2 regions of the Gordonia sp. N1V genome follow, and region 2 is predicted to be linked to the other one. Evidence: riboswitches for the same ligand, from Rfam matches in the RefSeq annotation. Region 2 holds a riboswitch; the other holds the start of a gene.
The links. Region 2 has a riboswitch for S-adenosylmethionine ahead of P3L18_RS22055 (LLM class flavin-dependent oxidoreductase). Riboswitches for the same ligand answer to the same signal wherever they lie in the genome.
Positions count from the first base shown of each region.

Region 1: another riboswitch for S-adenosylmethionine. It lies ahead of P3L18_RS10670 (amino acid ABC transporter permease); the one in region 2 lies ahead of P3L18_RS22055 (LLM class flavin-dependent oxidoreductase).

Region 1 is NZ_JARJDD010000006.1:221,843-228,996, reverse strand. It holds gene ectB (diaminobutyrate--2-oxoglutarate transaminase) at 1-252, opposite strand, end outside; gene P3L18_RS10690 (hypothetical protein) at 251-397, shown strand; gene ectA (diaminobutyrate acetyltransferase) at 482-1,009, opposite strand; gene rsmD (16S rRNA (guanine(966)-N(2))-methyltransferase RsmD) at 1,242-1,841, shown strand; gene coaD (pantetheine-phosphate adenylyltransferase) at 1,854-2,342, shown strand; SAM riboswitch class IV at 2,505-2,613, shown strand; gene P3L18_RS10670 (amino acid ABC transporter permease) at 2,746-3,756, shown strand; gene P3L18_RS10665 (amino acid ABC transporter ATP-binding protein) at 3,753-4,550, shown strand; gene P3L18_RS10660 (ABC transporter substrate-binding protein) at 4,665-5,720, shown strand; gene P3L18_RS10655 (GNAT family N-acetyltransferase) at 5,799-6,518, shown strand; gene P3L18_RS10650 (DivIVA domain-containing protein) at 6,656-7,154, shown strand, end outside.
Region 2 is NZ_JARJDD010000021.1:9,585-16,738, forward strand. It holds gene P3L18_RS22040 (SDR family NAD(P)-dependent oxidoreductase) at 1-630, shown strand, start outside; gene P3L18_RS22045 (NAD(P)/FAD-dependent oxidoreductase) at 786-2,192, shown strand; gene P3L18_RS22050 (ABC transporter substrate-binding protein) at 2,226-3,185, opposite strand; SAM riboswitch class I at 3,393-3,477, shown strand; gene P3L18_RS22055 (LLM class flavin-dependent oxidoreductase) at 3,485-4,648, shown strand; gene P3L18_RS22060 (ABC transporter substrate-binding protein) at 4,648-6,276, shown strand; gene P3L18_RS22065 (ABC transporter permease) at 6,283-7,154, shown strand, end outside.

The sequences.
Region 1 (7,154 bases), on a different contig from region 2:
GGTGATGCCGTCGGATTCGATGTATTCGAGCAACGCGGACTTGAGGACCGGGTTGTTGTGGCCGTAGTTGAGCGCACCGGCCCCGGCGAAGAAGTCCAGGTAGCGGTCGCCGTTGGTGTCGGTCAGCCACGACCCACGAGCCTGGCCGAACACCGTCGGCCAGCTGCGGCAGTAACTGCGGACCTCGGATTCGTGTTGGGTGAAGACCGAATCATCGATCGAGGTCTTCTTGGCGGTGGGTTGGTCGTTCATGGTTATTCCTCCAATGTGGGAAATCTGTGAGGCCGTCGCCCGGGGCGCGCGTCGCGTCGCCACCGCAGGTGAGATCCGCACAGAGCGGATCGGCGTGGCCCGCGCGGGGATACCGGTGCGCACCAACATGTACGGAGCAACCTGATCGACACATGTTGTGCGGACCCATCTTTGACCGTGTGGCTGGTGGATCAGGACCGGCTCGGGAGCCGACTCCTGTTGCCCGGGATCAGGGTTCGGGAACCTCGGGCTCGAGCAGATAGAGGTCCTCGGGCTCGTGTGCGTTTGGGAAGTCGCCGGCGGCGAAAAGGTCGCGCCGGGCGAATCGGAGTCCGCGAGCGGCAGCCACCGATGCGAACAATCGTTGCGAGGCAACGTTGTCGGGGCTGATGGTGGTGTGCATGGCCACCACCCCGCGTCGTGCGGCACGATCGAAGAGTCGATGCAGCATCGTTGCTGCGATCCCGTGACCGCGATACGCGTCGTCGACCGCGACCTGCCAGACCATGAGGGTCGACGGGTCGGAGGGACGTCGATATCCGGTGACGAATCCTGCAGTGCGGCCGTCGACCTCGGCGACGATGGACGTCTCGGCGAAGTCTCGGCACCACAGTACGTAGGCGTAGCTGGAATTCACGTCGAGCACCTGGGAGTCCTTGGCAATCTCCCAGAGTCGGGTACCGTCGGCCACCGAGGGAACCCGGTAGTCGAGAGTGAGAAGGGGTGATGGGGCCGTTCTTGTGTGGGACGGGCTCATAACGCATTCGACGTTAACAACGTGTGTCGACGAATTCACCTGCCTGCGTAAATCGGTGGGGAAATGCCCCCTCAATGCCCAGTTCATCCGGTATTTGTGATGCGGGACACAAACGCTTGCGACGACTCGCTGCGGGTGGGCGAATTGTCCGGCGGCGACCGCGGTGACGACCCGGTGGCGCCGCCCGTCGAGGGGGACGGCTCAACCGAATCGGCAATGGGAGAATGGTTCGGTGACCCGGATCATCGCCGGCCGCCACGGCGGACGACCACTGAAGGTTCCCGACGCCGGGACCCGGCCCACCTCCGATCGGGTGCGCGAGGCGGTGTTCAACATTCTCGACGCCCGGATCGATCTGGAGGGTGCCGCCATCCTCGACCTCTATGCCGGGTCCGGTGCGCTGGGCCTCGAAGCACTCTCCCGTGGCGCGTCCTCGGCCGTGTTCGTCGACAGCCGTCGTCGCGCCACCGCTGTCGTCACCGCCAACCTGAGGGCGCTCGGCGTCGCCGAGGTGGGCCGGGTGATCACCGCACCGGTGTCGGCGTTCCTGGCCGGCCCGGCCCGAGCGGAGGTCCCGGCCCGAGTAGGTGTGACGGGTCGCTTCGATGTGATCTTCTCCGACCCGCCCTATGCACTCACCGACGACGAGGTGCACGGTGACCTCGCGGCGCTCGGCGCGGGCGGTTGGCTCGCCGACGGTGGCTTACTGGTCCTCGAGCGGGGCCGCCGGGCCACGACGAGATGGCCGGTCGGCTGGGAGGTCGTCACCGACAAGTCCTACGGCGACACCACGGTGCAGGTCGCGCGAGTCACCGGCGGGGAGGCCGGGTAGGTTCTGCAGAGTATGACCAGTGCGGTGATCCCCGGCTCCTTCGATCCCTTCACGCGCGGCCACCGTTACGTCGTCGAGCGGGCTGCTGCGTGTTTCGACGAGCTGGTGGTCACCGTTGTCGTCAATCCCAACAAGCGCGGCCTGTTCTCGGTCCCGGAGCGGCTCGAACTGATCCGGGAGGACTGCGCCGATCTGCCCAATGTGCGGGTGGATCAGTGGACCGGCCTGCTCGTCGACTATCTCAGAGAGAACGCGATCCACTCCATCGTCAAGGGTCTGCGCTCGTCGGTGGACTTCGACTACGAGCTTCCGATGGCGCAGATGAATCGTGAGCTGGCCGACGTCGAGACCGTGTTCCTGCTGACCGATCCGCGCTTCGCGCACGTCTCGAGTTCGCTGGTGAAAGAGGTCGCCAAGCTCGGCGGCGACGTGACACCTTTTCTCTCCCCTCACATCCACCGGCGCCTCGAGGCGATCCTGGCCGGTGAACGCAGCGTCTGACGAACGCAGCGTCTGACGAACGCAGGTCTGAGGAACGCAGCGTCAGACGAATAACGCAGCGTCAGACGACTATGGTGTCCGACGCCGACGCCACGAGACTTTCACTCATCGACGAATGTAAATACTGACCGCTGCGGCGCGCGGTATTAGCGTGAGCGAGACGGTCATGAGCGTCAACGTCAAGCCCTGGCTGGTTGACCGGCAACCCTCGCATCGCGGTGGGGTGCCCCAGGTGACGACCGGATCGGGAATGTCCCGATAAGCGTGATGGAAACGGCCACAACGATTTCGTGAGGAGTCGTCGTGCCGTCGTGGTCGTCGGTACCCGCGGGATACGCCCGGGGTGTCGTCGGGCACGCCTCTCCTCGCGTGCCCCGTTCCCCGGTTGGAGGAGAGTGCCGACATGTCCGCCCCATCGCCGTCCACGAGTGCCGATCCACACCCGGCGCCGTCGGGGGACTCGCACCCGTCGTCGGCGGGCACGACTACGCCGCCGGTCGCCGAACGCGTTGCGCCCCTGCGTCATCCCGGCCGGTGGGTTCTCGCCGCGATCGTGCTCATCGTCGGCGCGCAGTTGGTCCACGGCCTGGCCACCAACGCGTTCTTCCAATGGGATCGGTTCGGGTACTGGTTCTTTCGCCCCGTCATTCTCGAAGGCCTCGGAGTCACCTTGGAGGTCGCAGCGTACAGTGCGGTGCTCGCCCTGGCCGTGGGTATCGTCCTGGCGCTGATGCGGCTGTCGAACAATCCCGTGCTCGCGGCGGTCAGCTGGGGTTACGTCTGGTTCTTTCGATCGATCCCGCTGATCGTACTGCTCCTCATCCTGTTCAACTTCGGGGCGCTCTACCAGAGTCTGAGTATCGGTGTTCCGTTCGGCCCGGGACTGTTTCATTTCTCCGAGGCCGATCTCGCCACCCCGTTCCTGATCGCCGTCATCGGTATCACCGTCCACGAGGCGGCGTTCGCCGCCGAGATCGTGCGCGGCGGCATCCTGTCGGTCGACGCGGGCCAACACGAAGCCGCTGCCGCACTGGGCATTCCACGTCGGTATCACTTTCTGCGCATCACATTGCCGCAGGCTCTGCGGTCCATCGTGCCGTCGTATGTGAATCTGCTGATCGGGCTGATCAAGTCGACATCGCTGGTCTACTACGTGTCGCTACTCGATCTGTTCGGCGTGGTCTCGACCCAGTCGAGCACCTATTCCGGTGACATCATCCCACTGCTGATGGTGGCGACGGTCTGGTATGTGATCCTCACCAGCGCCGTCTCGATCGTGCAGTTCTACGTCGAGCGCTACTTCGCGCGAGGGGCGGTCCGCACCCTGCCCCCCACGCCGATACAGCGATTGCGGTTCGCTGTTGCCGGCGCTCGCCGGAGCATCGCCCTGCGTCCCTGGGAGCGTGCCGCATGACGCGCGCCGCCATCACACCGGACACGACGTCGACCGGTGCCGAGGTGCAGATCGTGGGCGCCCACCGCTTCTACGCCGACCACCACGTCCTCAAGGGCATCGACCTCACGATCCGCCCGGGAGAGGTGACGGTGATCCTCGGACCCTCGGGCTCGGGCAAGTCGACCCTGCTCCGTGCCGTGAACCATCTCGAACGGCTCGACGCAGGCCACGTCAGCGTGGGCGGCGAACTGATCGGCGTCCGCCGTACCGGCGGCCGTCTCCGGGAATTGCCCGAACGCGAGATCCTGCGACAGCGACGCCGCATCGGCTACGTCTTCCAGTCGTTCAACCTGTTCTCCAACCTCACCGCCGGCCAGAATGTCGCGGCACCACTGGTCTCGACCGGCCGGATCACCCGCGCGGACGCCGAGCGAGCTGCCCGCGCACTCCTTGCGCGCGTGGGACTCTCGGACAGGTACGACGCATATCCGCGCCAGCTCTCCGGCGGTCAGCAACAGCGGGTCGCCATCGCCCGGGCGCTGGCCGTCGAGCCGGGGGTGCTGCTCTTTGACGAGCCGACCTCGGCGCTCGATCCCGAGCTCGTGGGCGACGTCCTCGCGGTGATCCGTGATCTCGCCGCCACCGGCACCACCTTGATCGTGGTGACCCACGAGATCGGCTTCGCCCGCGAGGTCGCCGACACCATCGTCTTCCTCGACGACGGCCGCATCGTCGAGCAGGGCACCCCGGATCAGGTCCTCGATCATCCGACACACCAGCGCACCAAGGACTTCCTGCTCCGAGTGCTCTGACCGCCACACATCGACCACCACACACCGACTCACCGACCGCCACCACCGTCGACGACCCCGCCGGGGCACGTCGTCATCCTCCCTGCCGTCACACCCCAGAAACGGAGTAACTCCATGTCACCAACGCGTTCCGCCGATCGCGTCACCCCCCGAACGCGCGCTCGTCGCCGGGCCGCGACGCGGCTCGGTGCCGTCACCGTGGCACTCGGCCTCGTCGGCGGTCTGCTCACCGCGTGCTCGGGCGGTTCCACCGACGCCGCGCAACCATCCGGAAAGCCGGGCGACGTCGTCATCGGGGCGGTGTCCAACGGCGCCGCCAACCAAATCGATGTGACTGTGCCGCAGGTCGATTCGATTCGCAACGCGCTGCCGGCGGCGGTGCGTGACTCCGGGGAGCTGTCGATCGGGATCGGGGCACTGCCCTCGGGGTATCCGCCTCTGGCGTTCATCGGGTCCGATCAGCACACGCTGACCGGCGCCGAACCCGACCTCGGCCGCCTCGTAGCGGCTGTCTTCGGGCTCACACCGGTGATCACCAACGCCACGTGGGAGAACCTCTTCGTCGGAATCGACAGCGGGCGAACAGATGTCGGATTCTCCAACATCACCGTCACCGAAGAGCGCAAGGAAAAATACGACTTCGCGACCTACCGCAAGGACGAAATCGCCTTCGAAGTGCTCAAGGCGAGCTCCTGGAACTTCGACCGCAACTACGAGAGCCTTGCGGGCAAGAAGGTGGCCGTCGGGTCGGGCACCAACCAGGAACGCCTACTGCTGGAGTGGCGGGACAAGCTCACCGCCGAGGGCAAGACCCTCGACGTCGTCTACTTCCCGGACGCCAACTCGATCAACCTGGCCCTTGCCTCGGGCAAGATCGACGCCTACCTCGCGCCGAATCCGAGCATCTCCTATCACGTCCGGCAGACCGCGGGCACCCCGAAAGCCACCCGTGTCGCCGGCACGTATTCCGGGGCCGGGTCGACGCTGCAGGGATTGATCGCGGCCACGACGAAGAAGGGTGACGAACTCGTCGGGCCGCTCGCCGACGCGATCAACCACCTGATCACCACGGGTGTGTACGCGAAGTGGCTGGCCGCGTGGAACCTCTCCGCCGAGGCCGTGCCGACGTCACAGGTGAATCCGCCCGGTCTGCCGCGCAACGACAGCTGAGGTGGCCGGGATGAAGACGGGTGGGACAGAGAGGGGCGGGATGGAAAAGGAGTCGTGCCGATGGGACATCATCGAGTCATGAGTGAGCGCACGGCTGATGCTTCGCCGATGCCCCGTTTGGGTGTCGACGTCCTCGACGATCCGGTCCGATCGTCGCTGACCGGTCACCACCGGCATCTCGCGCAACGGCGCGGACGGGTGTTGCGCTACCGACGCGACGTGTCGGTGTTCGCGGCGTTCCCACTCGATCCCGGCCCCGCGGATTGGTCGGACGCCGTAGAGCTCTTCGGTCCCGGTGGCACACTGCCGATCTCGGGGTCGATGCCGACGCCGCCGCCCGGCTGGGCGACGACGATGGCCCTGCCCGGTGTGCAGATGATCGCCCGTGCCGTCGAGTCCGCACCGGATCCGGCGGCGGTGATCCTCACCGACGACGACGTCCCCGAGATGCTCGACCTCGTCGCCCGCACCCGACCCGGGCCGTTCCTGCCGCGCACCATCGAGATGGGCACCTATCTCGGACTCAGGCACGGTGGCGCGTTGATCGCGATGGCAGGGGAGCGACTACATCCGGCCGGCGCCACCGAGATCAGTGCCGTGTGCACCGATCCGGCACACCGGGGTCGGGGGCTGGCGTCGCGTCTGGTCCTGGCTGTCGCCGACGGGATCGTTCGGCGCGGTGAGATCCCGTTCCTGCACACCGCGGCCGAGAACGTCACGGCGATCCGCCTCTACGAATCACTGGGCTTCGAACTGCGCAAGGAGCTGGTCTTCGGGTCGTTCCGGATACCCGACTGACCGCACACCCTGTTGCGTTCGCGTACCACGCGACACGCCGATCACTGTGACCTCCTTAGTCACACACATCCCATTCGGCACAATAGTCACAGACGTTTCACCAGATGACCATTGGCGTGAGCCGGATTGGGGTGGCTGTGTACCGGGTATTTGAAGCGCTCGACGAACTCGTTGCGATCGTCGAGGAGGCGCGGAGTGTCCCCATGACCGCCGGATGTGTGGTCCCGCGGGGAGATGTGCTCGAACTGCTCGACGACATCAAGGACTCGATCCCGGGTGAGCTCGACGACGCCCAGGACGTTCTCGACAGCCGTGACTCGATGCTCGAGGACGCGCGTTCGCACGCAGACACCGTGATCGGCAACGCCGATTCCGAGTCGGAAGCGGTGCTCGCCCACGCCCGTGCCGAGGCCGACCGCATCCTCGCCGACGCCAAGTCGCAGGCCGACCGCATGGTCGACGAGGCAAGCAATCACGGCAAGTCCCTCGTCGAGGACGCGACCGAAGAGGCTCGGCGGCTTTCGTCCAGCGCGGCCCGCGAATTCGAGGCCGTCACCGGGCGGGCACGCGCCGAGGCGCAGCGCACCATCGACGCCGCGAACAACACCTACGACAAGTCGGTCGCCGACGGCATTG
Region 2 (7,154 bases):
GACGAGCTGCGGTCATTGGCGTCGGAGACCGGATGCGACCACATCGTCGCCGACCTGTCCGCCGAGGCCGGCGTGGCAGCGCTTCTCGACGAACTCGGTGATGGGCGGATCGATGTCCTGGTGAACAACGCGGGACGATCGATCCGCCGGTCGATCCTCGACTCCACCGATCGGCTGCACGACTATCAGCGGACGATGTCACTGAACTACTTTGCCGCGGTCCAACTCTCGCTGGGTCTGCTGCCCGGGATGGTCGAGCGCGGATCCGGCCAGATCGTGAACATCTGCACGTGGGGCCTGATGGCGGGAACGTTCCCACGCTTCTCCGCCTACGCCGCGTCCAAGAACGCCCTCGGGATCTTCGGACGCAGCCTCAACGCCGAACGTCCACACCCCGGCGTCTGCGCCACCAACGTCTACTACCCACTGGTGCGGACCGAGATGATCGCTCCCACAGCGGAATACGACGACGTACATGCGCTCGACGTGGCCGAGGCAGCGAACTGGATCGTCCGCGCGATCACCCACCAGCCCGAGGAGGTCGCACCCGCGGCCCTGCGTGCGGTGCTGCCCGTCCTCGACTACCTCTCACCGGCGGTCGCCGACCGCGCCATGCGCTCCCTGACCTGAGCGCACCGGGACCGAGCACGTAACAAAGCCCTCGCGCCGGGCGTGATCGTGCGCTAACCTCGGCAGTGCGACTGGCGCAGCCGGAATCGACCGGCAAGGAGCACGTTCGGAGACATCGTCCGCCTGGGTGTCGATCCCCGACGAAGGAACGTGCCATGGCCCGATCACAACCCATCACTGCCGCACATCCCAGCGATGCCGCACACCCCGCGCAGACCGGCCGCCACCACGTGGTGATCATCGGCTCGGGTTTCGGCGGGCTCGCCGCGGCTCGCCGGCTCGCCCACGCCGATGTCGACGTCACGGTCATCGCCCGCACCACCCACCACCTGTTCCAGCCGCTGCTGTATCAGGTGGCCACCGGGCTCATCTCGCAAGGCCAGATCGCCCCACCGATGCGGGTGATCCTGCGCAATCAGCGCAACGCGCGGGTCGTCCTCGGCGACGTGGAGAGCATCGACCTCCAGCAGCACAGGGTCACCTCGCGTCTGCTCGACCGCGAACTCACCACCGGTTACGACAGCCTCATCGTCGCCGCGGGTGCCGGCCAATCCTATTTCGGCAACGACCATTTCGCGGAGTTCGCACCCGGTCTCAAGACCATCGACGACGCCCTCGAACTCCGCGGACGTATCCTCGGCGCCTTCGAACAGGCCGAGTTGTCCACCGATCCCGACGAGCGTGCCCGCCTGCTGACGTTCGTGGTGGTCGGCGCAGGTGCGACCGGGGTGGAGATGGCCGGGCAGATCGCGGAGATGGCGGCCAAGACGCTGCGCGGCGCCTTCGACTCCATCGATCCGACGCAGGCGCGGGTCATCCTCCTCGACGCGGCGCCGTCGGTACTTCCGCCGTTCGGGCGCAAGCTCGGAGGACGGGCTGAAAAGCGTTTGCGCTCACTGGGAGTCGATGTCCAACTGGGGTCGATGGTCGTCGACATGGATTACGACGGGCTGGTGGTCAAAGACCCCGACGGCACCACCCGACGCATCGAGAGCCAGTGCAAGGTGTGGTCGGCGGGTGTCGCGGCCAGCCCACTCGGCCGCCATCTCGCCGAGCAGAGTGGGGCCGAGACCGACCGCGCCGGACGGGTCCGGGTGCAGCCAGATCTCAGTCTGCCCGGCCACGCCGAGGTGTTCGTCGTCGGCGACATGATGGCACTCGACGGGGTGCCGGGCCAGGCCCCGGCGGCGAACCAGTCCGCGCGGTACGCCGCCGACACCATCATCGCTCGGCTCAACGGCAGTCTGCGGGCTCGAAAGCCGTTCTCCTACTGGGACAAGGGGTCGATGGCGACGGTCTCGCGGTACTCGGCGGTCGCCAGCGTGCCGATCCCCGGGACGTCGCGGCACATCGAGTTCTCCGGTTATCTCGCCTGGCTCGGATGGCTGTTCCTGCACCTGATCTACCTCGTCGGATTCCGCAACCGCTTCACCACGCTGATCGATTGGCTCTTCGCGTTCACCTCGCGCAGCCGCAACCAACTCGCGGTCACCGAGCAGCAGGTGTTCGCGCGCACCGTGATCGACCGGCTCGAGGAGATCGAGGAACGCGGCGCCGCCTGAGGCGCCGCCTGAGGCGCCGCCGGGGGCGAGCGCCTACAGTTTCGCCAACGCCGGCGTCAGCTTGTCGATCGCCCACGGCACCGAGTAGATCGTGGGTCCGCCGAACGCCGACGCGGTGTCGTTGGTGAGGAACACCGTCGTGCCGCGGCGCACCGCGGGCAGCGAATCCCAGCCGGGTATCGCATCGAACGCCTCGGGCCCGCCGACCAGCGGCCAGAAGATCAGTAGGTCCGAAGCGAAGATGTCGATACGTTCGGCCGACACGATCGTGCGTGCGCCACCGGGCGCGAGCCCTTTGACCGCCGGGTCGAGAACCAGGCCGAGTTCGGCGAGCAGTTTCGCGGAGGGGTCGGTGTCGCTGGTCACCACACCGAACTGATTCTGCGGGGTCAACTGTCCGAAGGTGAACGACTTGCCCTGGCTCGCCGGGTATTTCGCCTTGGTGGCCGCGATCTGCTGCTCGACCTCGGCGACGGCCTCATCGGCCTGCTGTTGCTTGCCGAAGATCCGGCCGGCTGTCGTCATCACGTCCTGCCAGCTGTCGGTGACGGTGTCGGTGGCCATCACCGGGATCGTCGGGGCGATCCGCGTCAGACGGTCGTAGGCCGCGCGATCGGGCAGGTATCCGGCGAGGATCACCTGCGGGGCGAACCGCGCGATCGCGGCGACGTCGGGGGTACCGGCCTCCACGTCATAGGTGACGATCGTCGACGAGTGCTCCGGCGTCCAGGCGAAGCGATTGTTCGGGCCCGAATACCCCTGCGCGAGGAACTCCGCCGTGATCGGGACTCCGAGGCGGATCAGCGAATCCGACCACGCGCCGCCGAAGGTCACGACCTTGGTCGGATCGCTCGGAATCGTCGTCGATCCGTACTGGTGCTCGACGGTCACGGTCTCCCCCGCGGACCCGGCCGGGTCGTCAGGGGAGGAGCACCCGACAAGGGCGACGAACACCAGGGTCAACAGGCCGGCGAGAACTCCACGAACGCGCATCTCGTTAGGCTAGGCTAAATCGCCTGTATCGGACAAGACTGACGCGGGCGTTACGGCGTCACCGCCCGGCACCGATGCCGTCCGGGCGTCCGGGTTAATCCCACGGTGACCGAAAGTCTGTGCCGCGTAGACGCCCGGGCGCCGTCGACGTACTCGAGCAGCTCCTGACTTTCTTGCCGTGTGCCGCGCCGTCGACCTACCGTGAATCGACCATCTGGAGCGACCGAGAGACCCGGCTCGTCGACGTCGCAGCAACCCCAGAGGAGGGTGCTAACGCCGGGATCGATGGGAGTCGGCTCGTGCCATTTCATGACCATGCCCCGTTGTCGGTGCTCGATCTCGCGCCGATCAGCGAGGGCTCCAATCCTGCTGCCGCACTGGCCAACACGATCGACCTCGCGCAGCACGCCGAGCAGTGGGGCTATCGCCGCTACTGGGTCGCCGAACATCACTTCGTCGCGGTGGCCGGCTCGAATCCGGCTGTCCTGATCGGTCAGATCGCCGGCGCCACCACCACCATCCGGGTCGGGTCGGCGGCGGTTCAGGTCGGCCAGACGACCGCGGTCTCGGTCGTCGAGTCCTTCGGTCTGCTCGACGCCTTCCATCCCGGCCGTATCGACCTGGGTCTCGGACGCTCCGGTCAGCGGCGCGCGGAAGCGGTCACGGCGACACCCACGCCTTCGACACCCACGCCGTCGACACCTGCGGCGACCCTGCCGCGGCTTCCCGGCCCGAGTCGTGTCGTCGACGGTGTGGTGCTCCCCGAACCGTTCGATGTGTCGGCGCTGCTGGCGAATTCGCGTCTGGCGCGCAGCTTCGAGGTGCTCACCCAGCCCGGTGCGCAGACCCCCGATTTCGCCGAGCAGGTCGCCGACATCGCCGCATTGCTCGAGGGCACCTATCGCAGCCCGTCCGGTCTCCAACTGCATGCGGTGCCCGGTGAGGGCGCCGACGTCGAGCTCTGGATCTTCGGTAGCAGCAAGGGTCAGAGCGCTCAGGTGGCCGGCGCGCGCGGACTGCCCTTCGTCGCCAACTACCACGTGAGCCCCGGCACGACGCTCGAAGCGGTGCAGGCCTATCGCGCCGCCTTCCGGCCGTCGGCGGTGCTTGCCGAACCGTACGTGGTGGTCTCGGCCGATGTGGTGGTCGCCGAGGACGACGACACCGCACGCCATCTCGCCTCCACCTACGGGCACTGGGTGTACAGCATCCGCAGCGGCCACGGCGCCGTCGAGTACCCGGATCCGGCCACCGCGCCACCACTGGACGACGAGCAGCGCGCACTGGTCGCCGACCGCCTCGAGACCCAGTTCGTGGGCAGCCCCGACACCGTCGTCGAGCGTCTCGCCGCGCTCGGAAAGCTGACCGACGCAGACGAACTCGTCATCACCTCGGTCACCCACGATCACGGTGACCGGCTGCGCTCGCACGAACTCCTCGCCAAGAAATGGGGCCTCATCTGATGCGTGGCATCACCACCACCGTCGCCCGTACCGCGACGGCAACCGTTGCCGCGCTGGCCGTCTTCGGTCTCGCCGCATGCGGCGGGGGCTCCTCGCAGTCCGACGACGCCGGCCCGCCGGTGTCCGGCGGCACGCTGCGCTACGGCCTCTCCGACGCGCCCACCTGCTCCGACCCCGCCCAGAGCGCCACCAACCAGACGATCTACGTGACCCGTCAGATCGTCGACTCACTGACCGACCAGGTACCCGGAAGCGGCGACCTGAAACCGTGGCTGGCGCAGAGCTGGGAGGTCAGCCCCGACGCCAAGACCTTCACCTTCCACCTCAAGCCCGACGTCACCTTCAGCAACGGCACCCCGCTGACCGCCGACTCGGTCAAGAAGAACTTCGACGCCATCGTCACCACCCTCGGCGGCGCCAAGGCGCCCTTGGCCGCAACCTATCTCAGCGGCTACACCGGCACCACCGTCGTCGACCCGTTGACCGCACGGGTCGAGTTCTCCGCACCGAACGCGCAGTTTCTGCAGGCGACCTCCACCCCGCAGCTCGGCATCCAGGCCGACGCGACCGTCGCCGCCACACCCGAACAGCGGTGCCAGGGCACCAACATCGGCTCCGGGCCGTTCGTCTATTCCGCATGGCAACAAGGCCGTTCGGCCGCCCTGCGCAAACGCACCGGATATCAATGGGGCTCGGCGGTGTTCACCCATACCGGCGACGCCTACCTCGACGGGATCGACTTCACCGTCGTCCCCGAGTCGGGTGTGCGCACCGGTTCACTGGGCTCCGGTCAGCTCGACGCCATCAGCGATGCCCTCCCCAACGACAAGGCACAGATCTCCTCGGCCGGTGGCAAGGTACTCACCGCGGTGAACCCCGGCGTGCCATTCGGCCTGCAGCCCAACGTCTCCCGTGGAGTGCTCGCCGACGAGCAGGTCCGCACCGCACTGCTCCCGGCGATCAACCGCACCGAACTCGTCGACACCGTGCTCGACAAGGACTTCCACCCGGCGACCGGGGTGCTGGCCGCCAACACTCCGGGTTTCCACGCCGAGACGGCGGCGCTGACCTTTGACGCCGCCAAGTCCCGGCAGCTACTCGACGCCGCGGGCTGGCGGCCCGGCCCGGATGGCATTCGCGTCAAAGACGGCCGGCGCCTGTCGTTCTCGGTGCTCTACAGTCCGGTGTTCGCCGGCAACCAGGCGATCCTCGAACTCGTCCAGCAGCAGCTGAAGAACGTCGGCGCCGACATGGCGCTCGACGTGGTGCCGGCGGCCGAGGCCACCGTCCGACAGAACGCCGGCGACTACGACGCGATCTACTACAACGTGACCCGTGCCGACGGGGATATCCTGCGCACCCAGTTCGGATTGACCACCCGAAACCTGAACCGGCGCGGTCCGATTCCCGCGTTGGATACGGCACTGGCGCAGCAGCAGAGCACCACCGACACCGCCGCTCGCAACGCGGACCTGGCCACCGCCCAGACCCAGATCATCGAGCACGGACTGTTCCTGCCCACCATCGAACTCTCCCAGGCCATCGGTACCGCGGGCACCGCGCACCAGGTGTCCTTCGACGCCTCGGCACGCCTGCAGTTCCACGACACCTGGCTCTCGGGTCGGTGACCGGCGATGATCCGCTATCTCGCGATCCGCATCGCCTCGGCCATCGGGGTGCTGTGGGCGGCATTCACCGTCGCCTTCATCATCCTGATCCTGCTGCCCTCGGATCCGGTGTCGATCGCAACCTCGGATGCCTCGATCCCCGCCGACCCGGCCGCCGTCGCCGCCCTCAAGGCCCGCTACGGGCTGGATCGTTCGGTGTGGCAACAGTATTGGTCGGCGCTGACCGGCGCGCTGCACGGTGACTTCGGGCTGTCCATCTCCCAGGGGCGTCCGGTCACCGACGTGATCGCCGACGCCCTGCCCGGCACCGTGGCGCTCACGCTCACGGCAGTGGCACTCGCCGCGGTCGGTGGGGTCGGACTCGCGGTGCTGGCGACGTGGACCCGCTCGACGCTGCTGCGTCGGGGGCTGTTGTCCATCCCGCCGCTGGTGGTGGCCCTGCCCACGTTCTGGGTGGGACTGGTCCTGTTGCAGGTCTTCGCCTTTCGTCTGCCGTGGTTCCCGGCATTCGGGGACACCCGGCCCGGGTCCATCGTGCTGCCCGCGGTGACGCTGGCCATTCCGTACGCCGGGGTACTCGGGCAGGTGCTCGTGACCAGCATGACCGCAACCGATGCGGCGCCGTTCGTGCAGACGGCCACCGCCAAGGGGGCGAGCCGCGGGCGCGTCATCACCCGACACATCCTGCGGGTCTCGTCGCTGCCGGCGCTGACGGTGGCCGGCGTCGTCGTCGGCAACCTCCTCGGCGGGGCGGTCGTGGTGGAGACGGTGTTCTCCCGACCGGGTGTCGGCAAGCTCGCCCAATCCGCCGTTCTCGCACAGGATATCCCGGTCGTGCTTGCGCTGGTGACCCTCTCGGCGCTGGTCTTCGTCACCAT